DNA from 2 places in the Dietzia sp. Cai40 genome. Region 2 is predicted to be linked to the other one. Evidence: riboswitches for the same ligand, from Rfam matches in the RefSeq annotation. Region 2 holds a riboswitch; the other holds the start of a gene.

Region 1 (9,955 bases), on a different contig from region 2:
ATCGATGCCCGCGCGGAGTTCGGCGGCGAGCTCGTACGGTTCCACGTGGAACACGCCGACTCGATCGGCTCGTTCACCGGCTGGGCCCCGGCGCGGGCCGTGGTGCAGTGGTGCGCGATTAAGCCCTTCGCTGTTATGGCAGATTCCGCCGCTGCGGCGGACTCCGGGGAGACAGGGGAGACCTCGTGACAGTTCACTTCGTCGGGGCCGGCCCCGGCGCCGCCGACCTGCTCACGCTGCGCGCGGCTGCGGCCCTGGCCGCGGCGGACGTCTGCCTGTACGCGGGCACCTATCTGGACGACGGCGTGCTCGACCACTGCCGATCAGGCGCGCGGCTGGTGGACACCCAGCACCTGGACCTGGACGGGATCATCGCGGAGATCGTCGCCGCCCACGCCGAGGGGCTCGAGGTGGTGCGACTGTGCTCGGGTGACCCGTCGCTGTACTCCGCGCTCGCCGAGCAGACCCGCCGCCTCGATGCAGCGGGCGTGCCCTGGGACGTGGTGCCCGGCGTCCCGGCCTACGCTGCCGCCGCCGCCGAGCTGGGGGTGGAGCTGACCGTGCCCGAGGTGGTGCAGTCCGTCGTGTTGACCCGCGTCCAGGCCCGATCGACGGTGATGCCGTCCTCCGAATCGCTGGAGAACTTCGCCGCCACCGGCGCGACGCTGGTGCTGCACCTGGCGATCACCCGGATCCGCGAGCTCGCCGAACGGCTGGTTCCCACGCACGGCGCGGACTGCCCGGTGGCGGTGGTGGCCAATGCGAGCCGCCCGCACCGCGTCGAGCTGCGGGGCACACTTGCCGACATCGCGGACGCGGTCGAGTCCGCCGGTCTGCGGCAGGCGGCGGTGATCCTGGTGGGCCGGGCGCTGGTCCGGCCGGGGGAGGCCGAATCGTGGTTGTACGCCTCGGATCCGGAGAGGGCGGCGAAGCGGCGGGGCGGGGCGGGGTAGGTCGAACTCAGAGTTGAAAGTTCGACCACAGTCACGGAGGCCGAGGTGCCAGGCTGTGCTCGTGGTTTCCGAGGGCGGCATCTACACTCGAGTCTCCCTGCGGGACGCTCATCCGGTCGATTACTGGGCGGGTAGACCCGGACTCACCATACCGGCTGTCCACTTCAGATCAGGGTGTGGTCGGTCCGTGAGGTAGCGGAAGACGTCTCTCCGAACTCTGCCGGCGGGCTGTCGTCTAAGTGGCCGTTCCCGCGCATTGCTCCTCTTGCTACTGCCCAGTCGCAAGAGAGTTATCCCTGGCGAAGTCCACCCGTGGGGACGAGTCGGTTGGTCAGGCCTCGGCGATAGCTTTGATGCTCTCCAGCGTGGTGCCAAGTGCAGTATCGAGCTCGTCAGCGTGGTTCGGACCCCCGCCGAGGAGCGTCGCGGCGAAGATCCGGCCGATCGGATTGAGCTTGCCCGGCACGGACCGACGCTGGGCCAGCTTGGTACCGGTCTGCGTCGGCTGGAGCTCGAAGGCCCAGCGGGCGCCGCTGGTCTTCGTGTCCCAGGCGACACGCTTGTGTGGCTCGAACTCGATCACAACGTTTCGGGTTGGCCAGACGACCAGTTTGCGGCGGTTCCAGCCGATGTACTGCTGGCCCTTCCGGAAGCCTCCCGGCAGCAGCGGTGTCACCGCGACGAGTTCGGGCGACGACCGAACGAGCACGGAGGTATCCGTGACGACCTCCCACACGCGCTCGACGGGGGCGTCGACCTCGACCTCGGCGCGAAGCTCGCGGGTAGTGCTCATGCCATGCCTCCTTGGCGGGTTGAGCCGCGCTGGGTGTGGTGAACACTCTGGCGTGACCGGAATTGCGACCAGTGCAAGGTCGGACCGCTTCGCAACACAGTACGTCGCGTAGGGCGTACCCCGTAGTGACGTTGCTCTTCGTCGTGGTGTTGGTCCCCATGTCGACGAGCTCGCTTACGAGGGTGTGGGCCGCGCAGGTCCGGGACGCTGGCTGAGCAACACCGAATCCGCGGTGGTGCAGAAAGCGACCGTTCGTCCGGACGTGGTGACGGTGGATGTGCTCAGCCCCTATGACATCTCCGAACTCGATCAACTGCAGAGAGAAGCCGACCAGATCGTCCCCTGGGGGCCTCTAGTAGTGGTCGACCACGCTGTCGGGGCGCCACGATCAGTGCCGACGGGTCACTCGTTGCCGTCGCCAGCACCCTTTCGCGGGGCCCCCAGCACGCTGAGTATCTCCCCGACCATGTGGTCCCGTTCGAGTGGATGGCGCAGCGGCAGGTCTCGGTTCAGGCTGTAGCGGTTACGGCGCCCGTCGCGGATGCGCTGCAGGTACCCGGCCTCTTCCAGTTCGGCCACGATCCGCTGGGTGGCGCGCTCGGTGATCCCGACCGCATCGGCGATGTCGCGCAGTCGCGTCTCGGAGTCCTGCGCGATGCACAACAGGACGTGCGCGTGATTGGTGAGAAACGTCCACTCTGCCACTACGCCACCCCATCACCGACGACTTCCGAGTGCCATTTTGCCTTACGTGAATCACGGTACGCATGTGGGCGTGCACGGAGCCCGTCCCACCGCGGGCCCGGTCCGCGCGCCGCGCCACAACACGCGACACCGATTTAGGCTGTTGCAAAACATGTCTTGAAAGTCATGTATTGTCGTTCCCGTTACTCGCTCGGAACAGGCGGCTAGCGCGCCACGACGGAGATCAGCTCGTCCCGCTCGGCGGCGCACGGACTCCGGACAGATCAGGGGAGACTCGATGGACCTCAGCATTCTCGGCAGCCTCACGGACCCGCCGATCCTGTTCTTCTTCCTGGGGCTGTTCGTCGCCGCTGTGCGCTCCAACCTGGAGATCCCGGCCCCCGTCACCAAGTTCCTGTCGCTCTACCTGCTCATGGCGATCGGGTTCAAGGGTGGCCAGGCTCTGCGAGAGACCGGTCTGACCGGCCGCGCCGCGGCGGTGATCGGCATCGCCCTCCTCCTGGCCCTGGTGATCCCTGCGCTGGGCTTCCTGGTCCTGCGGCGCAGGGTGAACGAGTTCGATGCGGCCGCCATCGCCGCGACCTACGGGTCGGTCAGCGCGGTGACCTTCATCGCCGCGACGCAGTTCGTGACCGCCCGTGGGGAGGAACCCGGCGGGTACATGACGGTCGCCCTGGTTCTGATGGAATCGCCCGCGATCATCATGGCGGTGCTTCTGGCCACCTGGGCACGGTCCCGTCAGCGTTCCGCCCAGATGGCGGGTGACGCGGGGGCCGGCGCTTCCTCTCCCGTGTCGGGCGCACCCCTGTCGTTGCGGGCGATCCTGCACGAGGCGTTCACCGACGGTGCGCACTTGCTGCTGATCGGGTCGCTCGTGATCGGCACCGTGGTGGGGGCCGACGCCGGCGAGGCCATGTCCCCGTTCGTCGACGACATGTTCAAGGGGCTGCTGGCCTTCTTCCTGCTCGAGATGGGCTTGCTCGTCGCCCGTCAGCTCCGCGAGGTCCGGGACGTGGGCCCGTTCCTGATCGGGTTCGGCATCGTGATGCCCCTGGTCGGAGCATCGATGGCGCTGGCCCTGGGCAGTCTGGCCGGGTTGCCGGTCAGCGACCTGACCATGCTCGCCGTGCTCGCGGCGAGCGGGTCCTACATCGTGGTGCCGGCCGTCGTGCGCTACGCGATCCCCGAAGCGCGGCCGTCCCGGTACTTCACAATGGCCCTTGCCGTGACATTCCCGTTCAACATCGTCCTCGGCATTCCGCTCTACTACACCGTCGCCCAGTACCTGGGCGCCTGAGGCGAGGAGATCCCATGAAAGACGTCAAAAGGATCGAACTGGTAGTGGAGTCCGGGGTCGCCGGGAGGTTCCTCGGCGCGTTGGATTCGCTGGGCCTGACCCATCGCACCGTGATCCCGGGAATCTACGGGCGGGGACAGCACGGTGAGCGCGGTGGGGACCCTTTCTCCACCTTCGACAACACCTTCGTGCTCGTGGCGGTCGACCCCGACCGGATCGACGAGGTCCTCCGGTCGCTGCGGCCCCTCCTGCAGTCCGTCGGGGGCATGTGCCTGGTCTCGGACGCCCAATCGGTGCGGTACTGAGTCGGCCCCCGGGAGGGGGCTAGGATCTGCTCAGCTGCGGTGCTCGGGAACCCGGTGTGAGACCGGGGCGGCCCTCGCCACTGTGAACGGATGATGTCGCCAGTCCTCTGTGCCACTGCTCGCACGCGTTGTGTGGGTGGGAAGGCGGACCGGCGGCGATCCGGTCCATCCCTTCCGGGGGTGGGCCGGGGGAACCCGTGAGCCAGGAGACCGGCCGTGGCTGCCACCACGAGTGCCCGCGAGGTGACGGGCAGAAAGGTCTCAGGCATATGCATATCGCAGAGGGTTTCCTCCCCTCGGTGCACGCCGTGGCATGGACGGCCGTCGCGGCACCGTTCGTCATCCACGGCGCGCGCGAGGTGATCAGGACGGTCCGTCGGACACCGGAGGCGGGCGTGTTGCTCGGCGTGGCCGGGGCGTTCACGTTCGTCATGTCGGCCGTCAAGCTCCCGTCGGTGACGGGCTCCAGCTCGCACCCCACCGGGACCGGGCTGGGGACGATCATCTTCCGGCCACCCGTCATGGCCTTCGTCGCCACCGTGGTGCTGATCTTCCAGGCGTTGCTGCTCGCGCACGGGGGCATCACCACGCTCGGCGCGAACGTGTTCTCCATGGGGGTCGCCGGGCCGTGGGTCGCCTACGGGGCGTTCGTCCTGTGTCGACGGGTCGCGGTGCCGCTGCTCGGCGCGGTCTTCGTCGCCGCGTTCCTCGCCGACCTGGTGACGTATCTCGTCACCAGCGCCCAGCTCGCGCTGGCGTTCCCGAGCGCCGAGCACGGCCTGTGGTTCTCGATGGCCGAGTTCCTCGCCGTGTTCGCTATCACCCAGATCCCGCTGGCGGTCGTCGAGGCTCTGATCGTCGTGGTGATCGTCAGCGTGCTCCTGCGAATCGCCTCCCGTGAGCTCGACCTGGTGGGCTTCTTCCGGAGGGCGCGACTCGCCGGCGCGGGCACCTTCGCGCATCTCGAGGACCGTACCGATCAGGTCGAGGCCACGGAGTCGGTGCGATGAGCGGGAAGAAGCACGTCAGCGTGTGGGTGCTCGTGGGGCTGGTCGCCGTGGCGTTCGCGATCGCGGTGTTCTCCCTGGTCTATGGCGCTGGTGCGGGCGGCGAGTTCGAGGGTGCGGACGGGCAGGCGGAGGGGACGATCAGCCAGGTCTCTCCCGACTACGAGCCATGGTTCGAGCCGCTTCTGCCCGAGTTGCCGGGGGAGGTCGAATCGGGGGTGTTCGCCCTCCAGGCCGGGATCGGCGGCGGGATCGTGGGTTACGGACTCGGCGTCCTGCGGACACGTAGTAGGCAGCGTCGGGAGAGCGTGACGGGTGCGGCGACCCCGTCGGCGGCGGCCACGGGTCCGGCCGGGCACTGACCGGCCGAGCCCTAGGTGAACCCACTCGAACTCGCGGCGTCCCACAACCGTTGGTCGGACCTCCCGGTAGTCGAGAAGCTGCTGCTCTTCGGCGGTCTGCTGGTGGCGGCACTGCTCGTGCCGCCACCGGTGGGCCACGTGGCGATCCTGACTGTCTGTTGTGTGTGCGCCCTGGCGCTGGCCCGCGTCCCCGCCAGGATCTACCTCGCGGCGTTGCTCGCCCCCGTCGCGTTCCTGGCCCTGGGAATCGGTCCCCTCGTGCTGGACCTGGTGGACTGGCGCCTCGTGGTGGATCCGGCCGGGGTCGACACCGCCTGGCGGACGGTGAGCAGGGCGATCGCCGCGACGGCCGCCACCATCACCTTGGCGTGCACCACGCCCGTCGCCGACCTCCTGGCCGCCGGCCGGCGGGCCGGACTGCCCGCCCCGCTGGCTCACGTCGTGGACACCACCTACCGGCTCATCGGCCTGCTCATCGACTCCGCGCGCACGCTGCGGCATTCCCACGACCTCAGGCTCGGACACCGCACCGCCCGGGCCGCGATCAGCTCGGTCGGGACGCAGTTCGCCTCGGTATTCGTCCTGTCCGTCAGGCGGGCACGGGCGATCGACGACGCCATGTCCATGCGCGCCGAGCGCGGCCAGACCGCAGTGCTCGCCGAGGCGGACCCGGTCTCGGCCACCCGCGTGCTCGTCATCTGTCTGGTTCTCGTGTCCGTCTCGATACTGGGGGTCATGACGTGACCGTCCTCGCGCTGCGCGGTGCCCGGTTCTCCTACCGGCGTCTCGATGCCCTCGGCGGTCACACCCACACCGTGCTCGACGGCGCCGACCTGACGATCCCCGCCGGGGCGAAGATGGCGCTTCTCGGTGGAAACGGCAGCGGCAAGACCACCCTGATGCGGCTGCTCGTGGGCCTGAACCGCCTCGAGGCCGGGGAGTTGGAGCTGGACGGGGAGCGGGTCCGGGACCGCCGCGCCGACCGCACCCGCCTGCGGCAGTCGGTGCAGATGGTGCTCCAGGAACCCGACGACCAGATCTTCGCCACGACCGTGCGGGCCGACGTCTCCTTCGGCCCCGTGAACCTCGGATTGGATCGCGCCGAGGTGGCCCACCGGGTCGACGAGGCCCTGGCGGCGCTGGCGATCACCGACCTCGCCGACCGCGTCCCCCACCACTTGTCCTTCGGGCAGCGCAAGAGGGTGGCCCTGGCGGGTGCGCTGGCGATGCGGCCTCGCGTCCTGCTTCTCGACGAACCGACGGCCGGGCTCGACCCGCTCTCCTGTGAGGACCTGCTCGCGGCGCTGGAGTCGCTTCGCGCCGCGGGGGCCGCGATCCTCATGGCCACGCACGATGTCGACCTCGCCTGGGCCTGGGCGGACGACGCGGTGGTGCTCTCCGGCGGAGCGCTCACCCGCGGCCCGGTCCACCGAGTGCTGCAGGACGAGGGCCTCCTCACCGCGGCCCGGCTCACCACCCCGTGGGGCGCCGCGGTGTCACGCCGACTGGGCCGGACGGTATCGCGGCCGGGAGAGGTCTGACCACGCTCGTCATCGGGATCGCACTCGCCCGTGTTCCGGACGCGACCGATGCCATCGGTGGCGCAGTCTTCCGACGCGCATCATGATGGCCCGGTGTGCCGCTATGACGGATAGCTTCGGCAGGATGTGAGTTCTTAGGCAAGAAGAGCACTGTGGGATCGGGTGACACGTCGATGCGTGCCCATCCCTGTTTCGGCCGCGCGCGGCGGCAGCGTCTCCCGGTGACGTGGCTCGGGCCACGTTCTTCTCGACGTGTACGGCAGTGGGTGAAACACCTTGTCAAGGAAGAAAAGGGGTGGGAGTGACTTCGGCAATCGAAGGATACGAAGAAATACGATGGTCCCAGGTGGAAGACAGCTTCTTCGTCGGTAGTTTCCGCGGGAACTTCGTGGGGTACATCGATCAGAATTCTGACGGCAGTTTCACCTGCTACGACAGGATGTCGAGACCGCAGGGCGAGTCCGGATCCCTGGACGAGGCGATCTCCAGCCTGAATGATCTGTACTTTTCCGATGCGAGCGAGGGAGAGTTGAATGTCGCTGGACGCTGAGTTCCCCACGTCGCCCGGGAGCGGACAACTGAAGTATTTGGTGTACACGAGCGTGCCGGTGCGGAAGATGCTGCCGGGTGATCTGGAGTCCATTCTGTTCACCTCCCGGGAGCGCAATCGTGCCGCCGGGATCACCGGTGTCCTCCTCTTCAGGAACAACTGCTTCATTCAGTTCCTCGAAGGCCCTCCGGCCGCGATCGACGAGTTGATGACGCGCATCGCTGCCGATGACAGGCACAGTCGTGTCCGGGTCCTGTTGACGGAACCTGCAGCCGAGCGCAGCTTCGCCGACTGGAAGATGGGCTTCGGCATCCCCAAGGAGACCCGGTCGACCGGAGTCGACGGCGTGCGGGACAGTTTCAACGATCTCACCGGCGGCTCGAACTACGACGTCGTACGTCGGGCCGCCGAGGACTTCTCGATCTGGTTCAAGGTCAAGGAGCGCTCGATCTCGACCTCGCCCTGAGCGTCGCCTCTCCCTACACCCGGGCGACGGGCACGCCGGCGCGCAGGACGCGATGCGCGCCGCAGTGGCAGGACTCGTAGGTCACAGTGCCCTCGCTGGTGCGGTGGGAGGAGCGGGTCAGCCATTCGTGCTGGTGCGCGTCCGGATCCGCAGGCTGCGGAACGGGGGCGTCGTGGTCGCGGTCGTGATCGACGTCGGTGGGCGAACAGGCTGCTGTGGTCATGCGCTGACTGTGGTGCAATGGGTCAGTGCAGTTCAACCATGGCAATATGGTCGGCCCGACTCTCGCGGCGGAACTTGCCTCACTCGGCGCCCGGGAGTGGGACACCGATATGGCCGTCGGCGTGCTTCGCGCCCACGGCGTCCGCAGGCCCGATCTCGACGACGCGAGGTCGACCCGCCTACAGGAGTGGGCATTGTGGTTGAGGGCACCCTTCTCGGCGCCGGACGTGGACTCCACGTGCGACGCGATCAACGAGCTGCTGGACTCGGCCGCGTCGAGGCCGTCCCTGAGCACGCACGACGGGCACAAGCCCCACCTGCACTTCGCGGCCGACGGTGACGACGTGGTGGAGCGCGTCCGGGCCATCACCGCAGGCGGTCTGGCGATCTTCGCGGTCGAGTCGGAGGGCGGCCGTCTGGGGGCCTGTCTCCGATCGGGGTGTCCCGAGGTGTTCGTCGACACCAGCCGGAACGGTAAGCGGCGCTACTGCAGTGCCCGGTGCGGCAACCACGACGCCGTCCAACGGCACCGGGCCCCCGGCCGTCGACCCGGGTGACGCAGGGGCGCGGTTGGCGCCGGGTCCCGGCTGACGATGGGGGTGTCGGACGGCCGCGAGATCGGGGATCATGTGTCGATGGAGACGCGAGACGAGCCCTGGCCGGCCCTGCCCCTGGAGTCGTGGATCGACACCAGGGACACACTTCACCTGTGGACCCAGATCGTCGGCAAGACGCGGATGGCCCTCGGGCCGGAGATCAACCACTGGTGGGGCGTCCCGCTGTACGTGGACGCGCGGGGGCTCACCACGTCCCTGATGGTCGCCGGACACCGCGGTCTGGAGATCCGCTTCGACTTCGTCAGCCACGACCTGCTGTTCCTCGTCACTGACGGCAGCACCCGCCGGATGGCGCTCGAGCCGCGGACCGTCGCCGACTTCTACGCCGAGTACACCGGCCACCTGGGTGATCTCGGGTTCGACGTGCCGATCGTCGGGACCCCGGTCGAGCTGCCGGAGGTGATCCCGTTCGCCGAGGACACCACGCACGCGTCGTACGACGCTGACGCCGTGGCCCGTTTCCGGAGGTCGCTGGTCAGCGCGCACGGCGTCCTGTCGACGTTCCGCAGTGGGTTCCGTGGGAAGTCCTCGCCCGTCCACTTTTTCTGGGGTGCGTTCGATCTGGCCGTCACCCGGTTCTCCGGACGCTCCGCCCCCGAGCATCCCGGTGGCGTCCCGAACTGCCCGGACCGGGTCATGCACGAGGCCTACAGCGACGAGGTGTCGAGCGCGGGGTACTGGCCGGGTGGTGCGGAGGAGGGCATCTTCTACGCGTACGCCTATCCCCACCCCGAGGGGTACGACACCCATCCGGCGGTCGAGGCCCCCGCGTACTGGAGCGCCGAGCTGGGTGAGTACGTGCTGCCGTACCACCTCGTGCGACAGGCGGCGGATCCCGACGCCGTGGTGCTGAGGTTCCTCGAACAAACCCATCGCGCGGCGGAGGAGACGGCGGGCTGGAGCCGGGTCCGGGTCTAGCCCGGTCCGGCAACGACTAGGCGGGATGGGGAGTGCACCGCACGTGCGGCCGTGTCTCCGACGCACCTCTGCCGATCGGCGCGAGACCGCACCCCGGAGGGCGTTCCCCGTGTGGCACTTCCCCACGCGGATCTCCCGGATAGCGCGTGATCGACCTGGTCAGGTGGACCCTTATGCGCTGTTGGTCGCGGCAAAGACGAGGAACGCCACGAACAGTGC
Region 2 (3,661 bases):
GGCCCGGGCTGGTCTCGCGGCCCGGGCTGGTGGCGCGGAACGGTGACGGGAGGCGGGACGACGCCGAGGGGCGGCTCGGAGCCGGTGTCGCCGCATCGCCCGCGCCACCGCCACGGTCGTGGACGACCGTCGCCATATCAGCCACCGAAGGCGTCGGGGTGGAGCTCGCGGGCGATCGTCTCCACCGAGGTCGCCATCCGCGAACTCTCGAAGAAGTCGGCCAGGGGGACCACCACGATGCGGTCGTCGCGGATCGCCGGCGTGGTGGCCATGATGGGCTGGTTACGCAGGTACTCGATCTTGTCCTCGGCGCTGGTGGCCCCGTAGTCGAGCACGACGATCGCCTCCGGTCGGCGTTCGCCGAGGATCTCCCACGTGGTCTTGAGGTAGGGCCGGTCGCCCTCGATGAAGATGTTGTCGGCTCCCGCGTACTCGCCGATCAGCTGGCCGATGCCGACGCCGCCGATCGTCATGGGCTCCGCCTCACCGCTGTCGTAGAAGAACGTCGGGGTCCCCGTCACGCCGGCCTCGTCCAGGGTGGCGCGGACCGACTCGATCCGGTCGACGATGCGGTCGGTGAGCTGCTGCGCACCCTCCTCGACGCCGAGGACCCGGCCCAGCTGGGAGAAGTCGGTCTCGAGCATGGAGACGTCCGGGAACCCGTCGCCGCAGTACTCGGAGAACAGGAAGGTGTCGATGCCCGCCGCGTCGAGCGCGTCCCGGCTCCGGCCCTCCTTCTCGTCGAACGCGCTGCGCATGCCGGCCACCACGAGGTCGGGTTCCAGATCGACGATCTGCTCCCAGCTGGGATACTCCTCGGCCAACCCGGGAATCGCCTCGAGTTCCTCGGCGACCTCCGGCAGGACGTCCTCGCGATCGGCATAGCCCCGGCCGACGATCCGATCCCCCGCACCCATCTGGATGAGGGTCTCCGTGACGTGGGCGTTCATCGTGATGATGCGCTCGGGCGGGGCGTCGAACGTGGACTCACGCTCGCAGTTGGTGATGGTCACCGGCTCGGCGAACGCCTCATTCGAGGTGGCGTTCTCCTGAGCCTCGCCGCGGGAGCAGCCCGCGACGACGACGCCCGTGACGAGCAGCGCGGCGAGCGCCGTGGTGGACCTGGACTGGCGACGGAACATGATCAGACCTCGGATCGTGTCGTGTGCCCACGAACACACGAGACCCGCAGGTGGGCGACCGTCGACACCGGCCACCGACCGTGCAGGACTCCGGATCGCAGACCGCGGCGATGGACAGAGTCGCGTACCTCCGGGCAGGTAATCGGGCTCGTCGTCACCGAGGTGACGGCACACCGTTGCGGGTCAGCGCCGGATTCTCACCGGTCTTCCCCTGCGTATCCGGAGATCAGCAAGTCGTGATGACAGTATGCACATCCGCCGCGACCGACGTGGCAGCACCTCCCCGGAACTGTGCGCACCGGGGAGGGGCCTACTCGTCGTACCCCAGGGAGAACGCCGCCTCGAGGTCGTGCTTGGACAGCGCGCGGAACGCGATGTGCGTCTCGGTGTCGACCACACCCGGGACCTTGTTCAGGCGGTCGGAGACGATGTCGGCCACCTCCTCGTTGCGGCGGGCCCGCACGAGCACGATGAGGTCGATGGTGCCCGTCACCGAGTACACCTCGGAGACCCCGTCGATCTCGGCGATCGCCTCGGCGACCTCGGGGATGCGCGCCGTCTCGGCGTGGACGAAGACGATGGCGGTGATCATGGCCTGAAGGGTAGTCCAGTCGCGCGGCCCCGGTTCAGCGCATGTTCTCCGGCGTCCAGTACGCGCGCATCGAACGGATCTTGCCCTGCTCGTCGTGGGTCATGAGGTCCCACACGTTGATGGTGGCCTTGGAGTCGGCGTCGAAGTGGGTGGTGATCTCGAAGTTGAACAGCAGGTCGTCACCGCAGACCCGTGCCTCGATCACCTCGCCCTCGATCTTCAGCGCCACCACGGACGAGTAGAACTCGCGGATGGCCGCCTTGCCCTCGTGGACGGTGCCGTTGCCGACCGGGTCCTCGACCGTGGCGTTCTCGGCGTAGAGGTCCAGAACCGCCTCGAGGTCGCCGGCGACCAGCGCGGCGATGTAGGAGTCGGCGGTGGCACGGATCTGCTCGGGGGAGGCACTCACGGCGGTGGCCCTTTCGGTATGACGACGAGACACCTCGAGCCTAGAACGTGTTCTCGATCAGAGCGTTCGTACGCCGCAATCGATAAAGAATACGTGACTTGCGCCACATTGGTAGCGGGCCTACGCTCCGTTCACCAGACATCAGGACGTCCATCCGGCCCGGGAACGGGGTACGCCATGTCCACACGGAACGTCTCGGCCAGGAGCTCGGACGAGGAGTCCTTCCACACCGGCAGGGTGGTGATCATCTCCCTGGTCGCCGCGCTCGGCGGGTTCCTCTTCGGCTTCGACACCGCCGTCATCAACGGCGCGGTGGACGCCGTCCAGGAGACCTTCGGCATGAACGCCGGTCTCACCGGGTTCGTCGTCTCCTCGGCCCTGCTCGGCTGTATCGCCGGCGCGTATCTCGCGGGCCGCCTCGCCGACCGCTGGGGGCGCACCCGCGTCATGGTCCTGGCCTCGGCGCTGTTCACCGTCAGTGCGATCGGCTCCGGGCTCGCGTTCGGCCCGTGGGACCTCATCCTGTGGCGGGTGGTCGGTGGCCTGGGCGTCGGCGCGGCCTCGGTCATCGCGCCGGCGTACATCGCCGAGGTGGCCCCGCCCTCGATACGCGGCCGCCTCGGGTCACTCCAGCAGCTCGCGATCGTCTCCGGCATCTTCGTGGCCCTGCTCTCCGACGCCTGGCTGGCAGCCGTGGCCGGTGGCGCGATCGAGGAGCTGTGGCTGGGGATCCAGGCCTGGCGCTGGATGTTCCTCACCGAGCTGGTCCCCGCGATCACCTACGGCGTACTGGCGCTCATGATCCCGGAATCCCCCCGCTACCTGCTGGCCAAGGGGCTGGTCGGCGAGGCGAGGGACGTCCTGCGCACCATCCAGTCCAGCGGCGTCGACAACCGGATCAAGGAGATCCGTGCGACGGTCCGCGAGGACAGGAAGCGGTCGTGGCAGGACATGCTCAACCCGAGCGGCAGGAACCTCCTGCCGATCGTGTGGATCGGCATCGTGCTGTCCGTCTTCCAGCAGGCCGTGGGCATCAACGTGATCTTCTACTACTCCACGTCCCTCTGGCAGTCGGTCGGCTTCACCGAGGCGGACGCGCTCACCCAGACCGTCATCACCTCGGTCACGAACATCGTCGTGACGATCGTGGCCATCGCGCTGATCGACAAGATCGGGCGTCGCAGGCTGCTCATGACCGGTTCGGTCGGCATGACCGTCTCGCTCGCGGTGATGGCCCTGATGTTCAGCACCGCCACGATGGGTCCGGGGCCCGACGGCGAACTCGCTCCCCAACTCGGCGACACCCAGGGGCTCGTCGCGCTGATCGCCGCCAACGGTTTCGTCGTGTTCTTCGGGATGTCCTGGGGCCCGGCGGTGTGGGTGCTGCTCGGCGAGATGTTCAACAACCGCATCCGCACGGCGGCTCTCGGCCTGGCCGCGGCCGCCCAGTGGTTGGCAAACTTCGCGGTCTCCACCGCGTTCCCGCCGATGGCCGAGTTCAGCCTGACGTTCACCTAC

What was found. Region 2 has a riboswitch for cobalamin ahead of G6022_RS03500 (ABC transporter substrate-binding protein). Riboswitches for the same ligand answer to the same signal wherever they lie in the genome.
Region 1: another riboswitch for cobalamin. It lies ahead of G6022_RS12325 (energy-coupling factor ABC transporter permease); the one in region 2 lies ahead of G6022_RS03500 (ABC transporter substrate-binding protein).

Annotation. Positions count from the first base shown of each region.
Region 1 covers NZ_JAALEB010000321.1:585-10,539, reverse strand. Annotated here, with positions in the region: partial or broken gene cbiT (precorrin-6Y C5,15-methyltransferase (decarboxylating) subunit CbiT) at 1-189, shown strand, start outside; gene G6022_RS12350 (SAM-dependent methyltransferase) at 186-953, shown strand; gene G6022_RS12345 (SRPBCC family protein) at 1,285-1,746, opposite strand; gene G6022_RS12340 (winged helix-turn-helix domain-containing protein) at 2,149-2,451, opposite strand; gene G6022_RS12335 (sodium-dependent bicarbonate transport family permease) at 2,729-3,748, shown strand; gene G6022_RS12330 (transcriptional regulator) at 3,763-4,053, shown strand; cobalamin riboswitch at 4,074-4,287, shown strand; gene G6022_RS12325 (energy-coupling factor ABC transporter permease) at 4,323-5,063, shown strand; gene G6022_RS12320 (energy-coupling factor ABC transporter substrate-binding protein) at 5,060-5,422, shown strand; gene cbiQ (cobalt ECF transporter T component CbiQ) at 5,438-6,166, shown strand; gene G6022_RS12310 (ABC transporter ATP-binding protein) at 6,163-6,963, shown strand; gene G6022_RS12305 (hypothetical protein) at 7,310-7,513, shown strand; gene G6022_RS12300 (BLUF domain-containing protein) at 7,497-7,979, shown strand; gene G6022_RS12295 (hypothetical protein) at 7,993-8,202, opposite strand; gene G6022_RS12290 (CGNR zinc finger domain-containing protein) at 8,249-8,758, shown strand; gene G6022_RS12285 (DUF5996 family protein) at 8,837-9,736, shown strand; gene G6022_RS12280 (hypothetical protein) at 9,908-9,955, opposite strand, start outside.
Region 2 covers NZ_JAALEB010000072.1:1-3,661, forward strand. Annotated here, with positions in the region: gene G6022_RS03500 (ABC transporter substrate-binding protein) at 138-1,142, opposite strand; cobalamin riboswitch at 1,258-1,391, opposite strand; gene G6022_RS03505 (Lrp/AsnC ligand binding domain-containing protein) at 1,453-1,734, opposite strand; gene G6022_RS03510 (SgcJ/EcaC family oxidoreductase) at 1,769-2,143, opposite strand; gene G6022_RS03515 (sugar porter family MFS transporter) at 2,321-3,661, shown strand, end outside.